DNA from 3 places in the Rothia sp. HMSC036D11 genome. Region 3 is predicted to be linked to each of the others. Evidence: riboswitches for the same ligand, from Rfam matches in the RefSeq annotation. Region 3 holds a riboswitch; each other region holds the start of a gene.

Region 1 (8,739 bases), 120 kb from region 3:
ACAGCTCCAAAGCTCAATTTTTTCAGGTCGCTTGGTGCCGTCAGCCAGCCTTTCATTCCGTCACGGTTAAGATCAAGAGCGTAGATTCCATGGTCGATTTCGCCATTACCGTTGAGATCAACCGGTCCATCCGCTGGCCTCGGTACAGCCTCTGGATTGGGCCGATACAGGTACCCACGAGCTTGGGGACCAAAGCCTTTGCGTTCGTCCAAGACCCATTCGTTAAGGGTCGGCATATCCTGCTGCAGGTATCCGAAATATTTGGTTCCATCAGCCTTGGGAATGCCAGTGAGCTGATAGTTATAATTCATCACGCTGAAGTACTGTGGTTTACCTTTTTCGCCTTTCTCATCGGCATCACCGCCGTGCTGCAGGCCGAGGTTGTGTCCCAGCTCGTGAATAAAAGTACCCACGCGAATATCGCTCATATTACCTTTATTGTTATTCCAGTGTGTCTTCCCCACAGTCACCATGAAATCACGACCTCCCAATTGTCCCAATCCTGATGAACCGCTCTCCCCATTTTGTTGTTGCACGTAGTAGTCGCCCCAAACCATATAATGAAAGAGTCCATCACGACGCTGATTAAAATGAGAAGCTTTAAACCTGGCCCAGTTCCCAGGGTTGTTACCTATATCGTCGCTGAGCACTTGCCACTTGACCTGTTCGCCTCCTCCCAAGTTGTACTTAGGTCCCCGGGCGGCACCGGCATCCAAGTGCAGATTAATACCCGTTCTGCCGTCGGGATTGCTGATATTTATATCCGCGAAAGATTGCACGATTCGATCCAGTTCTTCCTCACTGGCAAGCTCACCGGGCATATAATCCATCTCGACAAAAATGTCTTTATGGTTGGGATCCGCGCCCATCTTAGGGAAATCGATCTCTGGTATGCCATCGTTGTTGATATCGTACCCGTCTCTTTCCAGCTCGTCGGGAATATGATCGCCGTCGCGATCACCCGAGTTGGGGCTCTGAACGGGATCTATATTCTGGTTCTGCGCGTGCGCAGGCTGAGCGGGCTTCGCCTCCACCGCAGAAACGGGCAGAGAATTCAGAGGAGCAACAAGCACCAGGCTGACAAACGCCAGCATCAGGCGCACTATAGTACGTAATTTCATGAGAGATATTCCTTATGTCGTTGTGTTGAGCGAGAGGAAATCTTACATAGAGAGTGAAGTGAGTGGTATTCATCGGCGAGAGCCTGCGGGTGTTGCGGGTTCTCGAATGCGAATACATCTTGGGCGGCATCACGATGCCGTTTGAGCAAGAAAGTGGTATATGAACGGTTGTGCGGGGTAAAGCCCGGGAGCGAAGAGGTGCAGCGAGAGCGTGTTTCATCTGACTCATTGCCTCGCCAGCTTCGGAATGTTATGTATGTCCTCGCACGCTCGGAATAACATCCCTCAGCAGCTACACCTCTTCGCCCCCGTTTTGGGAAGAACGCCGAATGATTTAGGGAATAAGGCCCAGGTTGCGGGCGTCATCCGCAGTGACCGGGTTTTCTTCCGCTTCAGGCTGAGCCACAGGACCGCCAGCTCCAGCCTGAGTAGGCGTCATATCAAAGTTGAGCTTCTTCAGATCACTGAGAGCAGTTAGCTCATTTAGTATCCCATCGCCATTGAGATCTACCGAGACCGGAGAATTATCAATAACGCCGTTCCGATTGAAATCGATGGGTTGATTTGCGGGTTGAGTAACGTCTTTCCCATTTTTATCTTTGTACGTATACAGGTATTCGCTCGCTTGGGGGCCAAGGCCGTCGCGTTCGTTCAGTGCCCACTCCTTGAGGGGCGGCATATCCTGCTGCAGGTATCCGAAGTATCGGGCTCCGTCCGCCTTGGGAATGCCGGTGAGCTGATAGTTGTAATTCATCACGCTGTAGTACTGAGGCTTGCCGTTGAATTCGTCAGTACCGCCGTGCTTCAGGTTGAGGTTGTGCCCCAGCTCGTGGATAAAAGTGCCCACGCGAATATCGCTGTTGGCTCCTTCCCAATAGGTTTTCCCAACGGTCACCATGAAACCGGGAGAGCCTAGAAGCCCTACTCCTGATGAGTTTCGATTTCCGGTTTTATTATCCACATAGTAATCGCCCCAGATCATGTAGTCGAAACCGCTGTTGTAGCGGGCAGAATCAAAATTACGAGCCCTGATATTTGCCAATTCCCCAGAAGACTTCATATTGTTGGTGAGCATTTGGTGCGGAACCTCGTTGCCGCCTCCCAAGTTATACTTGGCACTCCGGGCAGAACCTGCATCTAGGTGAAGATTAACGCCTGCCCTGCCGTCAGGGTTAGTAACATTCAAGTCAGCGAAAGACTGCACGATGCGGTCCAGTTCTTCCTCACTGGCAAGCTCGCCGGGCATGTAGTCCATCTCAACGAATACGTCTTTGTGGTAGGGATTTGCGCCCATTTTCTTGTAATCGACTTCAGGTCTACCATCACCATCAGCATCGTATCCGTTGGTTTCCACGCTGTCGGAAAGCCCGTCACCATTAGTATCAGGTGAAGCCACCTTCTGGGCGACACCCGGGTTACCAGGGGCGAATGGCAACGTGTCTGCCGAGGCGGGCAGGGAATTCAGAGGGACGAGAAACACCAGGCTGACGAATGCCAGCATCAGGCGCGCTATAGTACGTAGTTTCATGAGAGATATTCCTTGTGTCGTTGTGTTGAGCGAGAGGAAATCTTTCTATGAGTGAGCGGTATTCATGGTAGGGAACCTATGGTGTGGCAGATTCCCACATGCAACGATGCGCATTAGTGGCATTGTGGTGCCGTTTGAGCAAGAGAGTGGTATATGAACGGTTGTATATGAATAACCGATAGATTAAGATTTCACCTGCATCCTAGCACCGTAAAATTTTATAAATCTGTGACATAAAACAAGTTTTGGGAGCGGACCACATCACAGGAATAAGTAAAGGTTTCCAGCAACATAACCCGCTCCCGCACGCTGGCAGCATACAAGGCTAGAGAATAAGACCTTGTTCTCGTGCATCATCAGCCGTTATGAGATTAATCTCAATCTCTGGTGAAGGTTCAGGGCTTATCTCACGTCATATCTTCCGCGTAATTTGAGGATGCTCAGATCGGGGCGAGTAAGCGTTTTATCGTAAAGATTTCATGTGTATCTTACATTGTTTAGGATTTTTGGGGTATATCCCGTAAAATTATTACTGGCGTGTAATCCGAGCGCCACTTATTCACCCAACCACTCATAGGAGTCATTGTGACCCACGCATCTACGCGGGGAGGTCTGACGCGCCGTCGTGTTCTGGCAGGCGCCGCATGGACAACCCCAATTATTGTTTCTTCCGCTGTAGTTCCGGCTTATGCGGCTTCGTATGATGACACGCGCCCTGACTACGGTATTTTTACCCAGGCGTTCGTCACCCACCAGGAACTAGACACTAACAGTTTCCTGGGGCTAGATTCATTTAGCGGCCCGGTTGAGAACGAGCACGCCAGCGTTCCGGCAGGTTCCAGTGGCCTCTACTCGGCTGGCGGCGGTAAGTTTACCCCCGGCGGCAGCATCGGCAAGGCAAAGTGGGGCGGTGCAGGTTTCTGGTTCTCAGCGCCCAAGGCAACCACTAAAGACGGTAAGCAGACATACTACTCGGGTACCACTACCCTACTCGCCGGTGCGCGCCTGCGCTTGGAGCACCGTTTCGTTTTCCCCGACTGGGCCGAGATCGACGGGGCAGAACCCCCGGGCTGGAATAAAAATACTGACGATTTTGCGGTTTCCCTCGTCGTCAATCCCACACCAGAAAACGGCGATAATCCCCAGCTCGTCGCCTTCAACGGTGGTGCTATGCACGGTTACTTCAGCGAGATGACCGCCAACGGCAATGAGCTGATAGGCTACGTCGATATTACGCTTGACCATGATGTTGTAGCTTCCAGTCATAACGGCGGCGGGACTCAGGTCTACAACCAGATCTTGGCCAGCCAGTTCGGTACACATTTTGAAGATTTCTATCTCGAACGCTACGGTGTGACCACCACCTTGACGATCCTCAGCGGCACTCTGCGCTATGAGCCCGAGAACGGTGCCCCCAAGAGTGATATTGACCTGACCGGTCAGCAGGCTGTGGCCTCCATCGATCATGTTGGCGAACCTGAGAATCCAGATCCGAGCACTCCCAGCACCCCCAGCGACAAGTCAAAGTCCAACTCGACGGGATCAACGGGCGACCAGAAAAACAAGGATCAAGAGAGCGACTTCATCGTCCGTAACGATATTCAGATCGATCCTAACGACTGGTTATCCGGGCAGAAAAACCCTAACGGGGCCTCGAAAGGCTCAACTAACGCACAAAAACAGAACTAATCGGTAATTTTGGGTGAGTAAACGGCACTCCCACCGGGTAAATCCTCTTAACGAGGCGCATCCCGGTGGGAGTGTTTTTCTTGTACTGTTCGCGAGCAGGTGGTTTTTGACCCGAGCAGGTAGGAAAATCCTACCTGCTCGCGGGTATGGGGTGTGGTGTGGATGCGTGGGCGTGGGTGCAATGTTGCGGAATGTTACGAACGTGGCACATACACGCGCAATATGACGGGGTGTCTTTGCACCTGCGCCAGCTACAGGGTTTACTAGATTGGTAATCCATCTAGAGCGACCGAGAGACCTGGCTCGACGACGTCGCAGCAACCTCGCCTGCGGTGGCGCATCATGCGCCTTCATAACGCCGAAGGTGCTAACGCCAGCAACCGATGGGAGATACTGTGGGACTTCCCTCCCCCTTTTCATTCACGAATCCTCTAGCACCCACCCCCAACCCCGCGCACGAATCTGACGAGGCGCGGGTAGCGTTCTGGGAGAAACAAGCCGAGCGCTTAAGCTGGGGCAAGACCTGGGACAACGCACATACCTTCCACAAACCGCAGGTTATCGGAACCGACGCTGAGGGCATCGAAGAATACTCCGTACCCGAGATTAAGTGGTTCGAGGGCGGCAAACTCAACGTCGCCTACAACTGCGTGGACCGCCACGTGGAGGCTGGCCGCGGCGACAAAGTAGCCCTCTATTTCGAGGGCGAACCCGGCGACCGTGAAGCTATCACCTACGCCGAACTGCAGCGACGCATCGCCCGCGCCGCTAACGGCCTGCTCAAACTCGGCGTGCGTAAAGGCGACCGTGTGGTAATCTACCTGCCGGTTATTCCCGAAACCATTATTTTCACGCTTGCGTGCGCGCGCATCGGCGCAATTCATTCGCTTGTGTTCGGTGGCTTCTCGGCGGAAGCGCTGAAATTCCGTGTGGAAGACACCGGCGCGAAGGTTCTGATCACCACCGACGGGCAGAACCGCCGCGGCAAGGTCGTGCCCGTGAAGGTGAACGCCGATGAAGCATGCTCGGGTGAGAACAATATCGAGCATGTGATCGTGGTGGATCGTACAAGCGCCGCAGACCCCGTAGCACACGCGCAGGTTCCCTGGACGACCGGGCGCGATATTTGGTACCACGACCTGGTGGACGATCAGCCCGATACCCATGAGTACGAGCTGCATGATGCAGAAGACCCGCTGTTTATCATCTATACCTCCGGCACCACGGGTAAGCCCAAGGGCCTGGTGCACACGATGGCGGGGTATTTGGTGCAGACCGCATACACCCACGCGCTGCTGTACGATCTGCTGCCGGACTATGTGGATGAAGACGGGGTGCTGCGTCCCGATGAGCTGTCTGCCGTGAACGACCCGGCGAAGGTTGAATCGACCGTGCACTGGTGTACCGCCGATCTCGCGTGGGTGACCGCGCACACCTATGAAATCTATGGTCCGCTTGTGAACGGGGTGACCGAGGTAATTTTCGAGGGCACCCCCAATACTCCGCATTACGGTCGTCATTTCGAGGTTATCGAACGCTACGGCGTCACCAATTATTACACCGCGCCCACCCTGATTCGTTCCCTCATGGGAGCTTTTCCTGACGGCCCCAAACCCGGAAAATACGACTTCTCAACTGTGCGTCTGCTCGGGTCTGTGGGCGAGTCCATTAACCCTCAGGCGTGGAAGTGGCTGCGCAAGCACGTGGGTGGGGGTACCGCATCGTTTATCGATACATGGTGGCAGTCCGAGACCGGCTCGACCATCTGCTCCCCACGACCACATGACCCCGCCTTCGCGCCCGAAGGGACCTTCCCCGAAGGCACCCCGCACTGCACTCCCCTTCCCGGATGCGCCACCCGCGAAGTCCCCGGCGTCTCGGTGCGCGTGGTGGACGAGCACGGTGACCTCGTTGAGCCCGGCAAACAGGGCTTCATTGTGGTCGATAAGATCGGTCCCTCCATGGCGCGCACCGTCTGGGGCGACCCGCAACGCTACCTGAATTCCTATTGGAAGCACTACGGTACGCGCGGCTGGTTCCTCGCCGGTGACGGCGCAAAGGTCGATGATGAAGGCAATGTGTACATCCTGGGGCGCATCGACGATGTGATCAACATTTCCGGGCACCGCCTCTCGACCATCGAAATTGAGTCTGCGCTCGTGACGCACCCGGCCGTGGTGGAGGCTGGCGTGTGCCCCGTAGAGGACGAGCTAACCGGTCACCAGGCAGTCGCCTATGTGACGCTCACCGACGAAGGCCGGGCACTCACCGAAGACGAGCTGAAGACTGTGCTCACCCAGCATGTGCGCGAGCATATTGGTCCTATCGCTAAGCCCAAGGATGTGGTCGCGGTCGCCGATATTCCTAAGACTCGTTCGGGGAAGATTACCCGCCGTCTGCTCGGTGAACTCTACCAGGGGCATAAGCTGGGCGATATTTCTTCGCTTCAGAATGAGGAGGCGCTCGGCGCTATCGCACAGGTGCTCGTAAAAACCGGGCGAGTAGACCCGGAGGCGTTCGCAGAGGATCAGGCGGCATAGGGGTTGTGCCTGGAAGCAGCATCGCGCCGACTCTGATAGAAAGGTTCTCTGCAAGCGCGAACGTTGTACGGACATAGCCCCCCCCCCAATATCCTTAAACTACAGTGCGGCATATAACCTGTTGGTTATATGCCGCACTGGCTATATACACTAGTCAAACGTTATATTCCTCAAAAGGAATTATGGATTCTTCGCTTCCTTTTCCGAAGAAATCGGTTGCGTCTCGTCTGCGGGGTGGGCGTTGGTGGAGGCGGTCACCTTTGCATCAGGATCGACATCAGAAGAGTGTGAATCGTCCCGTGTCGAGTCAGCTTCCGCATGCGGCTCAGTCGTATTCTGCCCGGATGTCCATGCGCCCTTATCCACCGGCTTGGCGAAGAAGAGACACGCAACCATGCCCACAACTGCCAGAACCAGCGCCAGCATCAGTGAATCGTTCATCGCGGTGGCGATAGGTTCGCGCAGGAAGTCGGGAACCTGACCGCCAGACATCCCTTCACCGCCGACGGCGGGGGCGTTCATGGCGCTTCCGCCTGCGCCGGTACCTGAGGGGCGCATCCGCTGCATGGTCTGCGCAATCTGGTCGGCGATCAGACCGCCCATGAGCGTGGCAATACCCGCCGAACCGAGCACACCGGCAACCTGACGAGTTTCGTTATACACGCCCGACCCGGCACCGGCTAAACGAGGCGGCAGGTTACGGGTCGCGGTCACCGCCAGCGGACCCCAAATCATAGAGTTGCCGATGCCCAAAATCGCAAAGGGTATAAGCAGAAGCGCGAGGGATTGATCCGCCGTCATCAGAGCGCGCAGAACGACAAACCCGACTACCAATAGAGCAAATCCCGAGACCGCATACCATTTGGGGTTTGACGTGCCTAAACGCTTACCAATGACCGGAGAGAGCGCACCCGAGAACAGGGCGAGCGGGGCGGTCATGAGTGCTGCCTGGGTGGGGCTCATACCGCGCACCTGCTGGAAGTAAATAGTAGTTGGGAATGCCATTGTCAGGGTGTGCGCGCCCATTGCCGCGATAGCAATATTCGATACCGAGAAGTTGCGGTCTTTAAACAGTCCCAGCGGTACCAACGGCTCTTTACGGTTAACGGCCTGCCACACGATAAAGAGGGTGAACACGATGATGCCCGCGATAATCATGCCCCATACGCTCACCGGGATTCCGGTTCCCCACAGTGACTCGGTGATAGTGCCCCAGTCGTAGGTAGAACCCTCCTGAATGCCGAAGACCATTAGGAACAGGCCGATAGCGGAGAGAACCACGCCCAGCCAGTCGAAGTTGTGCTGTTTGGAGGGGAAATGCGGGATATTCCGTACCGCCAGATAGGTGCCGACCACGCCGATAGGGATATTGATGAAGAAGATCCACGTCCAGCCGGGACCATCCACGAGCAGACCGCCAGCGATAGGGCCCACGAGCGATGCGATACCGGCCGCCGCACCCCACACGCTCATTGCCACCCCGCGTTTATGCGGCGGGAACATGAGCGTAATAATCGACATGGTTTGCGGGGTCATAATCGAGGCGCCTATCCCCTGCACCACGCGCGCAACGATCAGCATCTCCACATTGGTCGAGAGCCCGCACCACAGCGAAGAGAGGGTAAAGACCACCATACCGAGCAGGTACATCTGCTTCTGCCCGAACCTATCGCCCAGGCGACCGGTAATCAGCAGCGGCACCGCATAGGCGAGCAGGTAGGCGCTGGTCACCCAGATCACGGCGGAGAGCGAGGCGTTGAGCTCATGCTGCATATGGGGCAGCGCCACGGTGACGATAGTGGTATCGAGCAGGATCATAAAGAACCCGATCACGAGTGACCACATGGCAACCCACGGTTTC
Region 2 (8,739 bases), on a different contig from region 3:
GAAGAAGAGACGCTGCGGCGATTGCAAAAAATGGTATCTGCCAACCATAAGTAGAGAGGAAGGAACCCACAGGAATACCGGCGATTTGGGCTATGGCAAGCCCAGCAGTTGCGTACCCCATAGTTTTAATAATGGCTTGTTTCGGCACTGTCATGGGGATAGATGCCCAAATCTGCGGTGAGATCAGAGAAGCGAACACTCCCGCAAGAAACCGGGCGGTAAAAAGAGACCAAAACCCCCATGCTAAACCGCATAAGCCTGTAAAAACCGTAAAGCCGATGGAACCGGTAAGAATAATGCGCCTGCGATCAATGCGGTCTGATAATGGGCCTGCAATGAGTGCGAAAACGGCATACCCTAAAGCGTATGCAGAGACGAACCACCCCGATTGTTCTGTGCTGGTATTGAACTCCTTGCTGAGCAGTGGCAGCAGAGGGGCGGTGAGCAGAGTGTCTGTGCCGATGACAAAGAGAGTGCTGAATGAGACAAGCCGCATGGTTGCCTCAGAATTTTGAGGTAGCTGATGAGATGTATTGTGAGAATTCATGGTGTACCTTTGATATTATTTCTATGTTCGTCGAAATTAAAATAAATCTATATTATGCTAAAGGGCAAGCCCAAGAGGTAATATTCTGTCACAGAGTCCTGCAGGCTCAATACGTTATGCGAAAAACCCGGAAAGGCGTGGTTATGGGTAAGGAACGGCTGCATCACCCCACCTCTGATGACGTGACGTTGGATCGTGTCCTTGGTGCATTGTCAGACCCCATTCGACGAGATGTTCTCGCACGCATTGCAGACCACGGGCCACAGTTCTGCGGTGATTTTGACTATGGAATCGCCAAATCTACGATGTCTTATCATTTCAAAGTGCTCCGAGAATCAGGGCTCATGCACACCGAAGTGCTGGGAACGCACCGTAAAATTACGCGCCGAGACAGCGTGATTGAGAATCTTTTCCCCGGTCTTTTAGACTCTGTTGGACTACCACCGGGCCAAGGTCAATGGGATGAATCTGCTGCGGATACTACAAGTGCCTGACTCGGCTAATCGGGCTTAGAGTACACAAACCCCTAAAATAAGGTCAGAGCAAAGGCAATTCATAAAACGTCATCTTTGCAACAATGCGCCGAAAACACGCATCCCGCTTGACCGTGTGCGCTTCCTATGAAACTCTAGATGCAGGTCATGAGAGCCAGTGATAAGCCCCAGCTAGCTGGCCGGCAACCCTCCTCCGCGGTGGGGTGCCCTGGGTGAGGACCAGGCGTTGAACACAAAGTACAACGCAAGCGCGGGACCGATGTGCCCGATTCTGGTACATCGTTTTTTCGTTTGCAGAGAAGAAAGCCTAAGAACTCTGTACCGAAATCGGCATGCGGCCCCCTGAACTATCACAAGGAGCTTCGCATGAGCAACACTACAGTCCCGACTCCCGCCAACCCCGCCGGTTGGAAATTTGAAACCCGCCAAATTCACGCGGGGCAGGCACCGGATGCTGCAACGGGAGCTCGGGCGTTACCTATCTACCAGACCACCTCGTTCGTTTTCGAGAACGCAGAACAGGCCGCTAACCGTTTCGCTCTAGCTGAGCTTGGGCCTATCTATACCCGTCTGAACAACCCCACCCAAGAGGTTATCGAAAACCGCATCGCATCCCTTGAAGGTGGAGTAGGGGCGCTTTTGCTGGCCTCAGGTCAAGCGGCTATTACCTATGCGATTCTCAACATTGCGGGCGCGGGCGACCATATCGTGGCTTCCCCCTCGATCTACGGAGGAACCTACAATCTACTGAAATATACGCTTGCCGACCTCGGCGTTGAAACTACGTTTGTTGAGAACCCGGACGACCTGCAGCAATGGCGCGATGCGGTTCGCCCCAATACGAAACTCTTCTACGGAGAAACCGTACCTAACCCCCGGAACGATGTGCTCGACATCGAGCCTATCGCCCAGATCGCCCACGACAATGGCGTTCCCCTAATTGTCGATAACACTGTTCCCACTCCTTACCTTGTGCGCCCCATCGAATTTGGTGCGGATGTGGTAATCCATTCCGCCACAAAATATCTGGGTGGGCACGGCACCTCAATCGGCGGCGTTATCGTGGACTCCGGGAATTTCGACTATGGAGCCAATCCCGAAAAATTCCCCAAGTTCAACGAGCCAGCACCTGGCTATCATGGTTTAGTTTATGCCCGTGACTTGGGCAAAGACTCTGCTTTTGGTGCGAACCTTTCCTATATTCTCAAGGCGCGAGTTTCGCTTCTGCGCGACACCGGGGCGGCGATCTCTCCAACCAACGCCTTCAACATTGGTATCGGTCTGGAGACCCTCTCCCTGCGCATCGAACGCCATATCGAGAACGCGACCAAGGTCGCAAACTGGTTGGAGGAGCATCCGCTGGTCGATCAGGTGATCTGGGCCGGTCTGCCTTCATCGCCCTGGTATGAGCGAGCCCAGAAGTACCTGCCGAAAGGGCCGGGCGCCGTTGTGGGATTCACTCTCAAAGACGCAGACCTGGAACAGACTCGCACCTTTGTGGATGCTCTGCAGCTGCACTCCAATGTTGCGAATATCGGCGATGTACGCTCGCTCGTGATTCATCCCGCATCCACCACTCACTCGCAGCTTTCCGAGGAAGAGCTAGAGGCAATTGGGGTGAGCAAAAACTTTGTGCGCCTCGCCGTAGGGGTCGAGAATATTGACGATATTATCGCAGACCTAGAATTGGGTTTTGCAACTCTGAACGCCTAACCTGCACCGCCGCGACCGGGCTGCACAGTAAGTGCCCGGTCGCGGTATCGGTTTCTCGCCTGCCATTACCAACTACTGGTTACCGAGGAGAAAACATGACGGAAAATACCGTACACGCCACCTATCTGTCGCAGCTGCAGTATCCCAGCGCTCAGGGGTACCTGCGGCAGATGGCGATCGGTGATTTCACCCTCGAAAACGGTACCGTGCTTCCACAGGTGAACATTAGCTACGAGACGTGGGGAACTCTTAATGAAGCTGGGGACAACGCGATTCTTATTCTGCACGCCCTCACCGGTGACACCCATGTCTCGCGCGGGATTCCCACATCGGATATGCCTGCACCCAGTATCCGTGCGGTCGAAAGTGATGGTTGGTGGGAAGGCATCGTGGGGCCGGGCGCGGTGGTCGATACCACCAAATATTTTGTGATCGCCCCCAATATCTTGGGTGGATGCTACGGCTCAACCGGCCCGGCAAGCATCGTACCCGAGGGGTACCCGGGCGCCGGAAAACCCTGGGGATCACGCTTCCCTTACGTCACTATTCGCGACTCGGTACGAGCCGAAGCCGAACTTATCGCCCGGTTGGGGATTAAGAGTTTTCACCATGTCATCGGCGGATCGCTCGGCGGAGCACGCGCTATCGAATGGGCGGCAACCTTCCCCGAGCTGGTACGCGGATGCGCAGTCATCGCCGCCGGTCCCGCCGCCACTGCCGAACAGATTTCCTGGGCACACACCCAGAACCTCGCCATCCGTGCTGATGCCAATTTTGCTTCCGGCGATTATTATGGGGGAGCGGCACCCACGGCCGGGCTCGCGTTGGCGCGGCGCATAGCCCACACCACCTACCGCAGCCCAGCCGAGCTGGAGCATCGCTTTGGGCGGCAGGCAAACCGCGGCGAATCCACCGACGGCGGGTCCATCGGTGAGAACCGCGGACGATATGCGGTCGAAAGCTACCTGGACCACCATGGCGATAAGCTCGTTGAGCGTTTCGATGCCAATAGTTACCTTGCCGTGAACGAGGCCCTGATTTCACACGATGTTGCACGCGGGCGCGGCAGCCTCTCGCATGCGCTTGCGCTCAGCGATTGTAAGTGGACTATCGCCGCCGTAAGCACCGATCGCCTGTTTTTTCCGCACGAATCGTATCGTCTGGCGGAGGCGCTGCCGGTTCCCGTAAAGGTCGATATTATCGAATCCGACCACGGACATGACGGTTTCTTAGTCGAATCCCGCCAATTGGAGGCGATTCTCGCTAAGGCTCTCGGAGTCCCGGTTCCCGAGCGAGAGCGCGCTGTCGATGAAGAAAAATCTCTTCATGATATATCCGCTCTTTTCGGTTCGCCTCTTGAAACACAAAAACAGAACTAGCTTTCGTTTTTGATACATCTGAACACAGAAACCGCACATAAAAGCCTTGTGAAGACTATATTTCGGCGTGAAATAAGTCCCCACAAGGCTTTGTGTACGGTACCGATAATTGTGAATGGACGAGGTTAGCACCAGGTCACATTCTCGGGGTCAAGGCCGTGAGCGCGGGCATTCTCGTAGATGATGTCCCGTAGCCAGACAGCCAGTCCCGCAGCGAGCTTCTCGTAGTGCTCGTTAAAGCGGGCATCCTCAACATAACCGCGTGCCAGAATTACGTGCTTGGCGGGGGTTACTTCGAAGAAGAAAAGTGAGGTGCGGTGCCGCTCGGCAAGCGCATTCGCTTCCTCACTGCCCGGCTGCACGCCACGAGTGAAAGCCTCGACGAGGGCTTGCTCAACCGTGTCAAGCTCCTGCTTACCCTTCACCCAGTCGGTGCGGCTCATGGCCGCAGTACGGCGTTGGTATTCAGCCCAATCGTCGGTGTGCCCGTAACGCTCCTGCGCTTCTTGCTCATGTGCGGGGTTGAACCCGTCGCCCATAATTTCTGCTTTTTCTGCAGCGGTGAGCTGTTCGTTCTTAGGTGCCATTGCATCCTCCAAAAGTTGATCTAGTGTTGTTAGCATGCGCTCATAGGCGGCCATTTTGCGCTGGAGCATATCTCGCTGGGCGAGTAGATGCTCGGTGCTGTTTGCTTCGTCCTGCAGTACGCTGCGAATGGCTTCAAGGCTCATGCCAATGGCGCGATACCCCATAATGACGGTGATGCGCTCAAGATCGGCATCACTGTAGTAGCGGTATCCGTTGAGCTCATCGTGCGCGGGGCTGATCAGACCCCGCTGTTCCCAGTGGTGAAGCGTGCGCACGGTTAGCCCGTGCAGGGATGCAGCCTCCCCTACGGTGTACTCGTGCTGCCCGCCATCTGGTGTAGTGTTCGCGTCCATGTTTTTACTGTAGATCCTGACGTTGGGTGAGGGTCAAGCCTTGAGCGGAAATCTATTTCGGTTGTTTATGGCAGGCTCCTCGGTAAGATGAAGATATGAGTGAAAATACGTACATTGTCGAATATTCCCGACCCGAGGATGAACGCGCCGGAACCCACCTGGTGCTTCTGCTGCATGGGTACGGTTCGCACGAGAAAGACCTGCTGTCGCTGGCTGAACATCTGCCGCAGGAGGGTATCACCTATGCGGGAATGCGCGCCCCGCAGCCGGTAGGCACCCAGTTTTCGGCGGACGCAACTGGGGCCCACATTCCCGCCGAGGCCATAGGTTACCAGTGGTACCCGCTGGATCAGCAGCTCAACGCGGATGTGCGGACCATAGAACAGGCCAGCGACTACGTGCTGGAGTGGGTCGAGCAGCAAGAATCACACTACGCTTCGGTCGCGCTGGTGGGGTTCTCGCAAGGCATGGCGGTGGCAACTTCTATGGTGCGGCATCGCCCAGGAAAATTTGCTGCACTGGTGGGGCTCTCCGGATACGCGGTCGAATCGGACTCTCCTTATTTCAAGGATGACGAGCTCAAAGCCACCGAGCTACCCGTTTTCTACGGCAGGGACCAGGAAGACCCTATTATTCCGCAGCCCTTCGTGGATTACACCTACGAGTGGATTCGCGCTTACACCGACGGCATCAAAGTTCTGTATGCGGGCGCCGGGCACGGGGTAAGTGCCCTGGAAATACGGCACGTAGGCGAGTTCATCGACGTGAAGGTGCTGGGACACGCGCCCCGAATCCGTGCCGAAAAAGTTGCAGATGCTGCGGGTAACGCTGGGGCATCAGAGCAAGGGTCAGCTGACTAAAAGGACCTGAATAACGCATCTTGGGTTGTATAACGCACCATCTGGCGGTGCGTTATACAACCCAAGATGCTTTAAGAGAAGAGAGGGCGGGGCCCTAGTCCCGAGCGATCTGCACGCTCACCCCGTTGAAGCTCACCGTATCGCCCGGATGCAGCTGCTTGCCCCGCGCCTTCTCAATCTGCCCATTGACCTTTACCAGCCCATGCTGGATTACTTCGCGTGCCTGCGCACCGTCTTCGACCAGATTGGCCAGCTTCAAAAACTGCCCCAGACGAATCATTTCGTCACGAATATAGATTTTCTCCATGTCACCAGTGTATCGGCGGGAGGGTGCCATGTGCGGCAGTCATACTAACCCGCCACGTGTTCCTCATCTACACGCTCTAACTAAACACTGTCTACCGTTGCCCAGAAACTACACGGTAACGCAGGCATGCAATGATACCCTAGTATCTTGTACTTGTGACCGTATATCCCGGCGCTTACCGCGCGCGGAAGAACACTGAACTCACGCACGCCACAGCCGGTGGCGGGGCATAAAGGAGTAAACATGGCAGAAAAGTCCACTCTCGACAACGTTATTGCGCTCGCTAAGCGCCGCGGTTTCGTCTTCCAGGCGGGTGAAATCTACGGCGGTTCCCGCTCCGCATGGGATTACGGTCCCCTTGGCGTGGAACTGAAAGAGAACATCCGTCAGCAGTGGTGGCAGCGTTTCGTGCGTTCACGCGCGGATATGGTTGGGCTGGACTCTTCGGTAATCCTGCCGCGCCCGGTGTGGGAAGCATCCGGGCACGTGGCAACCTTTATGGACCCGCTGGTGGAATGCCTCTCGTGCCACAGGCGCCAGCGCCAAGACCATCTGATTGAGGCTTTCGAGGCTAAAAAGGGGCGTGCACCCGAAAATATGGGTGAGGTTGTCTGCCCGAACTGCGGCACCCGCGGCGAATGGACCGAGCCGCAGAACTTCTCAGGGCTGCTGAAAACCTACCTGGGTCCTGTCGATAACGAAGAAGGGTTGCACTTTCTGCGCCCCGAAACCGCGCAGGGCATCTTCGTAAACTTCAACAATGTGGTGACCGCAGCCCGCAAACGCCCTCCCTTCGGTATCGGGCAGATCGGTAAGGCATTCCGCAACGAGATCACCCCCGGCAACTTCATCTTCCGCACCCGCGAATTCGAGCAGATGGAGATCGAATACTTCGTTCACCCCGATGAAGCAGATAAGCACTTCAACGCATGGGTTGAAGACTGCTGGAACTGGTTCGTCGACCTGGGCATTAACCCCGACAACATGCGCCGCTTCGATGTTCCCGAGGACGACCGCGCGCACTACTCAGCGGGCACCATCGACATTGAGTACCGTTTTGGTTTCCAAGGCGGCGAATGGGGTGAGCTCATGGGCGTGGCGAACCGCACCGACTACGACCTGGGCGTGCACAATGAACACTCGAACGCGAAGCTCGAATACTTTGATCAGGCCAGCGGCGAACGCTACGTACCCTACGTCATTGAGCCTTCCTTTGGCCTGACACGCTCCATGATGGCGTTCCTCGTCGATGCTTACGTTGAGGATGAAGCCCCGAACACTAAGGGCGGTGTCGATAAGCGCGTGGTTCTCAAACTTGATCCGCGCCTGGCGCCCGTGAAGGCTGCCGTTCTGCCCCTGTCGAAGAAACCCGAACTCTCCGAGCCCGCCCACAAGTTGGCAGCCGATCTGTGCGGTGCCTGGAATATCGACTACGATGAGGCGGGGGCTATCGGTCGCCGCTACCGCCGTCAAGACGAAATCGGCACCCCGTTCTGCATTACCGTAGACTTCGATACTTTAGAGGATCAGGCGGTCACCATCCGTGAGCGTGACACCATGAGCCAGGAGCGCGTGGCACTCGATCAGGTGAAGGCATACCTGGCGGCGCGTCTAGCTGTCTAGGATCTTTTTTCGACATGTACATGGGCGGGGTTCTCTGCAACAGAGAGCCCCACCGGTATTTTCACTCAGTCACTAGGATCTGGTGCAGAACCTAGCCGATACGTACAATAGTGAGAACCCTATCCTCGCGGTGAAACCCGCGCACCCTGTGGAAGAAAGGCATCCCATGAACACCTACGAATTTCGTCCATGGCGCGAAGGCGACGATTTAGAACTTCTGCAGGTGTGGGGAGATCCGCGAAGCGAACAGGAGGCGCAGCAGCGCGCATCGTTCGGAGAGGCCTCGGACGCCCCTTTTAGCCGAACCCTTGTGGTCACCGACTCGGGTGTGCCTATCGCCGCTGGTGTGGTGACCGCGTCACTTCTGCATCCACAACGCCTGTGGACCTATCTTGAGGTTGCCGAAGGGCACCGCCGCGCCGGGTTAGGTACCGAGCTTTTAGACCGGCTGCGTGAGATCGCCGCCGAAAATGGGCAGGTTCCGAACCTCCGCGTGAAGCTGGCACCATTTAGCACCGGCGAGGAATTTGCCCAGGCAAAGGGCATGAAAATGATTCAGCGCTCGCGCCTGGTCCATATTGATGCGGGCGCGATTCCGCCAGTGCCCCTGCGTGAGGATGAGAACGGCAAACCCACCCAGGCAATTGAGGATTTGGCGACCGGCTCGGTTGAGCTGACCTCAAAACTCTGGGAGTTCTACCGCGATTCACACGATTGGGATGTTCCCGCCGAGGTCGGGTTAGGGACCGTAAACCGGTATTTCCTCTCAGATGAGGCGCGCGCCTTCGGGGCGTTGGTACTGCGCGATAACATTCAGCAGGCTGAGAAAGAGGGGAAGAAAGGCGAAATCATTGCCTTTGCGGTGAGTTATCATC
Region 3 (6,025 bases):
GGCGGAGCGTCAGAGACTACAGGCTTGCCCGAACCTTCTTCGCGGCGGACACCACGTTCTCCAGTGTCCTCTTCGTCTCCTCGTAGTCGCGGGTCTTCAAACCGCAATCCGGGTTAACCCACAGGTCAGAGATGGTTCCGTACCCAATCGCGGCACGGATCAGCTCCTCAACCTCGGCCTGCGAAGGCACACGCGGCGAGTGAATATCCCACACGCCCGGTCCCAGCCCCGAAACATAGCTTTCGGGAATATCCGCCAGCAGCTCCATATGCGAGCGCGCCGCCTCAATACTGGTCACATCCGCATTCAGGGCATTAATCGAATCAATAATCTCGTTGAATTCCGAGTAGCACAGGTGGGTGTGAACCTGAGTTTTGTCCTCGACCGCGCTCGTCGCCAGGCGGAACGCATTCACCGACCACGCCAGGTACGCGGGCTGCTCATCACGGCGCAGTGGCAGAAGCTCACGCAGTGCCGGTTCATCCACCTGAATGATGCGGATGCCCGCCTCTTCCAAATCGGCGATTTCGTCGGCGAGCGCCAATGCCACCTGATTCGCGGTTTCCTCGCGCGGCTGGTCATCACGCACGAACGACCAAGCCAGAATAGTCACCGGGCCGGTCAGCATGCCCTTAACGGGACGATCGGTGAGCGACTGGGCGTAGGAAATCCAGGGCACGGTCACGGCCTCGCCGCGCAGCCCTTCACCTGAGCGTTTCACATCGCCGAACAGCACCGATGGGCGGGTGCAGCGTGAACCATAGGACTGCACCCAGCCGTGCTTCGTCGTGGCGAAACCATCGAAATTCTCGGCGAAGTACTGCACCATGTCGTTACGTTCGGCCTCACCGTGCACGAGCACATCCAGGCCCAAATCTTCCTGGAGTTTAATAACGGAGGCGATCTCTTCACGCAGGAACTCGTCAAGCTGCTGCTGCGTGATTTTACCGGCACGCGCCTCTGCACGGTGGCGGCGAATATCGCCGGTCTGCGGGAACGAACCAATGGTTGTGGTCGGCAGTTTCGGCAGATTCAGATCGGCTTGGGCATCCCGGCGGGTCTTCAGTTCGGGGCGCTCAAAATCCTGCGGTTTCACGGATGCGGCACGCTCACGGATTGCCGCATTATGCTTACGCGGATCCGCTGTGAAACGTGCTAGCGCTTCGTCGGCGGTCTTCAACTCTGCCTCAACCGCAGACTCACCGTCGGCAAGACCGCGGGCAAGAGTCACGATCTCGGCGACTTTCTGGTCGGCAAAAGCCAGACCGTCTACGGGCACATCGGCGGGGTCTTCAAGGTCGAGATCGTGCGGCACATGCTGCAGCGAGGTTGAGGACGCGACCGCCACCTCGCCGCCATTAATGTTCTGGAGTGCGTGCAGAAGCGCTCGCAGATCGGCACGCCATATATTGCGTCCGTTAATGGCACCCGCCACCAGGGTTACGCCGGAGTCTTTGAAGGCAGTCAGTGCCTCGGCATCGTAGAGCGTGGAAACCAGGTCGAGATGCAGAGCCTCAATACCGGTGTCTAACAGCGCGGGCAGGTTCTCGCGCAGATTGCCGTAGGGGCTTGTCACCAGGATTGCGGGACGGTTCGTTTCGGCTGCCAACGCGGTGTAAGTTTTACGCACCAATTCGGCGATTTTGGCGTTGGGAATGTCGCGGTCCACGGTCAGGCCGGGTTCGTCGAGCTGCACCCACTGCACGCCGCGCTCCGCCAGCTCGGCGAGTACCTGCCGGTAGGCTTTCACGAAATCGTCTAGGCGATCCAGCGGTGTGAATCCTTCGGGCGAACCCTGCTCGGCTTTCGCCCCGAGAAGCAGAGTGAGCGGGCCGACCAGCTGCGGGCGCACCGTCACCCCGTGCTCCTTGGCGACTTCAAGCTGCTCGTCGATAGCCTCAAGATTCAGCGTGATCTCGGTATCCGGACCGATCTCGGGCACCAGGTAGTGGTAGTTCGTATCGAACCATTTCGTCATCTCCAGCGGAGGCAGCGTCTCTGTGCCGCGCGCTAGAGCAAAGTACCCGGGTAGATCGAGCAGGCCGCGCGCATCCTTGGCGTCGGCAAGACGCTTGGGCACGAGGGTGAAAAGGCGCACGGCGTCGAGCACCTGATCGTAGTACGAGAAAGTCGCCGGGATAGACGAATCGGTGGCGCTAAGACCGCGTTCGATCACACGGTCATAGTAGGTGCGCTGCACATCTGCGGCCGCCTGGCGCAGCTCATCCTGCGTGATTTTGCCTTTCCAGAACGCTTCCTGTGCCTTCTTCAGCTCGCGGAAACGGCCCACGCGGGGGTAACCGACGATGGTTGCTGCGGGGAATGGGGTGCGGGTCATCCTAGTTCCTTACTGTGGGAGGGTGTCAAATAAAAGGGGAGTTTAGAGGTATTGAAGATCGCTTAGGGGGAGTTTGAAACGGTTCGAGTAGCGCGGAACGTCGAGTTCTTCGAGGACGTCCAGCACAGCCTCATGCTCGTTAAATGTGAAGAAATGCAGGCCGGGGGCGCCAGCATCAAGCACCTTGCGACATTGGTCGAGCGCATGTTCCACGCCGATGCGGTGCAGCTCGCGCGGATCGCTCGCGGTTTCCAGGCGATGCGCCAGCTCGCGCGGCACTTCGAGCCCGGCAAGCTCGCACAGCTTCGTCAGCCGAGTCAGCGAAGTAACGGGCATAATACCGGGAATAATGGGCATTTCCACCCCGGCAAGGCGCGCAGCATCTACCAGCCCCGAATAGCGCTCGGTCTCAAAGAAAACCTGGGTGATGGCGAAATCCGCCCCGGCACGCTGCTTTGAAAGCAGAATCTCAATGTCTTGAAGAAGCGAGGAAGACTCGGGGTGCTTATGCGGGTACGCCGCAACCCCAATCGACACCTTCCCCGCAGCAAGATGCGCGAAATCCTCACGTTCCACCCTGCGAATCAGTTCCACCAGGTAGCGGGCAAAAGGTAGCTCAAGCGGGCGCGCGTTTTCGGGCGGAATATCGCCGCGCAGCGCTAAAAACCCGCGTACTCCAAGCCCCAGAATCAGACGAACCGAGCGTTCCAAATCAGCCACGGAATGCCCCACGCAGATTAGATGCGCCAGTGGGTTCAGCGAGGTTTCATGTACCAAATGATCGAGCAGAGCCAGCGTCTTTTGGCGGCGCTGCGCATCGCCCGAATAGGTGACGGAAACGTAATCCGGGTTGGTTTGCTCAAGCTCGGTGATGGTTTTGAGCAGGGAATCGCAGCTTGCGTGCGACCGTGGCGGATACAGCTCGTAAGAAAGAGCCGGGTGAACTGTCGTCATTTTCATTCCTCCGTGTTCACCCGATAGAAGCGTGCCCGAAGGTACGCCGAATCTTAGCAAGACGCGAAGGGAATTCACTTCTATCGGTTCTGGCGGGAGCACCTTGTCCGTCCACCCCATGGGTGGAGGCTGGCGAGGTTGCTGCGACGTCTAAGAGCCAGATCTCTCGGTCGCTCTGGATAGATAACGTTCCTATTCTAGGCAGGATGCGCGGTGCCAGCAAGAATATGTCGGCACATGTCGTCGAGCGGTCATAACCGCTTAATATTGTGGGATGCGGCGAAACATTACGTCATACGGGTTCGCGGCGATGCGGGTCAGCGCGTTGAAACCTCCACCTGATTTGGCCGCAAGTTTAGCCGCGAGCAGATAATATTTCGACGAGCAGATAGCGGAATGTTATCTGCTCATCGAAATACTATCTGCTCGCGAGGGAATTGCAGAGCGCCGCGAACGTCATGTTGCGACCATACACTGTCAAACACGGTAGAGTAAATGTATGGAACGCATCGAATCTCCCGCATATGCACGCCTGGGGAACTCCGGGCTGGTCGTGCCCTCCGTCGGAATCGGCTGCAACAACCTGGGACGCCCCGGCACCCCCACTCAAACCCAGGAAGGCACCAACGCTGTTATCGCCGCCGCAGTCGCCGCTGGCATCGGCTTCTTCGATATTGCCGACCTGTACGGCGCCGAACCCGGGCTGTCAGAAACCATGTTCGGTACCGCGATGCGCGAACTCAACCTCAACCGTGATGACCTGATCATCGTCACCAAATTCGGGCTTCCCACCGGTACCCTCAACGGCAACGACTGGGATGCGCGCGGCTCACGCCGATACATCATGCGTGCCGTCGAAGGTTCACTGCGCCGCCTGGGAACCGAGTACATTGACCTGTATTTCTACCACAGCCCCGACCCGAACACCCCGCTGGAAGAAACCCTATCTGCTCTAGATACGCTCGTGACCAGCGGAAAGGTTCGTTACCTGGGGCACTCCAACTTTGCGGGGTGGCAGCTTGCCCACGCCGAGCATCTCGCCCGCGAACTCGGCACTGAGCGGTTTATCGCCGCCGAAAACCACTACAACCTGCTTGACCGCCGTGCCGAACTCGAAATTCTTCCCGCCGCCCGCCACTTCGGGCTCGGGGTTCTCCCGTATTTCCCGCTTGCCAATGGGCTTTTGACCGGAAAATACCGCCGCGACAGTATCCCTGCAGGGTCACGTCTGTCGCATTCCAAAGCGCAGGTACTTGCGCAAGCCGACTGGGAACAACTCGATGCCTACCGCGAATTTTGTGCCGATCTGGGAATCTCTGAGGTTCAAGCCTCCATCTCTTGGCTCAAACAGCAGAACCCCGTCGCTAGCGTGATTGCCGGGGCAACCACCCCCGAACAAGTACACGCAAACGCGCAGGCCGCAAGCGTGCGTTTCAACGATGACGAACTGGTGCGGCTCAACGAGATTTTTCCAGCGCCCGAAAGCATCGCGCTTTTCTAACAATCTCCTTCGCCACTGCAAATATAGCCAGCTGGAAATATAACTAATCGGGAATATACCCAAGCCAGCAAGCGTTTAAAGACTGTGCGGTCTCTCAACCTGTGCCGTACAAGACCCCTCATGAAAGACAAAAATACCCGCATGAGCATCACCACCGAGCCGCCGAACCGCGCCAGTGCACTACCCCCGCTCGGGCAGGGCGCGCACACCCGCCGCCTAGGCGTTATCGCGCTGGTGGCAACCTTCGGCGGGCTCCTCTTCGGGTACGACACCGGCGTTATCAACGGTGCCCTCGACCCCATGAGCCGCGAACTCGGCATGGACAACACCATTCAAGGCTGGGTCACAGGCTCCCTCGCCTTCGCTGCCGCCCTCGGAGCCATGATCACCGGGCGTATCTCAGATGTCATCGGACGGCGCAGAACCATCATCGGACTCTCAATCCTCTTCATCGCGGGCGCGCTCGCATGCGTCTTCACCCCCAGCATTGCTGTACTGTTGATGGGCCGCACGATGCTCGGGCTCGCTGTGGGAGGCGCATCCGCAGTCGTGCCTGTATTCCTCGCCGAACTTGCACCCTACGAAATTCGCGGCTCACTCTCCGGGCGTAACGAACTCATGGTCGTCGGTGGGCAGTTCGCAGCGTTCATCGTGAACGCCATCATCGGCAACCTCTGGGGTGAACACGACAGTGTATGGCGGTGGATGTTCGCCGTCTGCGCCTTGCCTGCGCTCGCGCTTTTCATCGGTATGCTGCGCATGCCCGAATCCCCACGCTGGCTTATCGCGCAGGATCGCACTGAGGATGCGCGCGCCATTATGCGGCGCATCCGCCCCGCCGAACGTGCTGATGCCGAAATCGCGGACATCGCGCGTTCGCTTGAGGAAACGCGCACCCAAATCGGCGCGGAGACTAGGGGCAGCACGGGTAAAATCCTGCGTGAAAAATGGTTTGTGCGGATTCTGCTGGTCGGTATTTTGGTAGGTGCCGGGCAGCAGCTCACTGGTATTAACTCGATCATGTACTACGGCATTAAGGTGCTTAAAGAGGCCGGGTTTGACGAAGGTTCGGCTCTCATCGCGAATATCGCGCCGGGCGCTATCGCCGTGGTCGGCTCAATCTTTTCGCTGCGCATGATGGAACGTGTGAACCGCCGCACGATGGTGATCGCTGGGTATTCGCTGACCGCGTTTTTCCACCTGCTGATCGGGGTAGCGTCTATGCTCCTGCC

Evidence for each region. A riboswitch is a leader RNA that binds a small molecule or an ion and turns the genes downstream of it on or off. The one in region 3 is predicted to bind S-adenosylmethionine.
Region 1: it holds a riboswitch for S-adenosylmethionine, as region 3 does, so the genes downstream of both, HMPREF2958_RS01540 (AMP-binding protein) here and HMPREF2958_RS01980 (methylenetetrahydrofolate reductase) in region 3, are expected to answer to the same signal.
Region 2: it holds a riboswitch for S-adenosylmethionine, as region 3 does, so the genes downstream of both, HMPREF2958_RS06940 (bifunctional o-acetylhomoserine/o-acetylserine sulfhydrylase) here and HMPREF2958_RS01980 (methylenetetrahydrofolate reductase) in region 3, are expected to answer to the same signal.

Annotation. Positions count from the first base shown of each region.
Region 1 is NZ_KV815277.1:123,045-131,783, forward strand. Features, by position in the region: gene HMPREF2958_RS01525 (zinc-dependent metalloprotease family protein) at 1-1,121, opposite strand, end outside; gene HMPREF2958_RS01530 (zinc metalloprotease) at 1,456-2,649, opposite strand; gene HMPREF2958_RS01535 (hypothetical protein) at 3,235-4,338, shown strand; SAM riboswitch class I at 4,612-4,728, shown strand; gene HMPREF2958_RS01540 (AMP-binding protein) at 4,734-6,878, shown strand; gene HMPREF2958_RS01545 (MFS transporter) at 7,059-8,739, opposite strand, start outside.
Region 2 is NZ_KV815302.1:104,744-113,482, reverse strand. Features, by position in the region: gene HMPREF2958_RS06950 (MFS transporter) at 1-547, opposite strand, end outside; gene HMPREF2958_RS06945 (ArsR/SmtB family transcription factor) at 691-1,041, shown strand; SAM riboswitch class IV at 1,185-1,298, shown strand; gene HMPREF2958_RS06940 (bifunctional o-acetylhomoserine/o-acetylserine sulfhydrylase) at 1,408-2,754, shown strand; gene HMPREF2958_RS06935 (homoserine O-acetyltransferase MetX) at 2,850-4,133, shown strand; gene HMPREF2958_RS06930 (MerR family transcriptional regulator) at 4,259-5,074, opposite strand; gene HMPREF2958_RS06925 (alpha/beta hydrolase) at 5,170-5,934, shown strand; gene HMPREF2958_RS06920 (RNA-binding S4 domain-containing protein) at 6,029-6,241, opposite strand; gene HMPREF2958_RS06915 (glycine--tRNA ligase) at 6,485-7,864, shown strand; gene HMPREF2958_RS06910 (GNAT family N-acetyltransferase) at 7,947-8,739, shown strand, end outside.
Region 3 is NZ_KV815277.1:244,620-250,644, reverse strand. Features, by position in the region: gene metE (5-methyltetrahydropteroyltriglutamate--homocysteine S-methyltransferase) at 17-2,338, opposite strand; gene HMPREF2958_RS01980 (methylenetetrahydrofolate reductase) at 2,381-3,292, opposite strand; SAM riboswitch class I at 3,370-3,478, opposite strand; gene HMPREF2958_RS01975 (aldo/keto reductase) at 3,792-4,793, shown strand; gene HMPREF2958_RS01970 (sugar porter family MFS transporter) at 4,914-6,025, shown strand, end outside.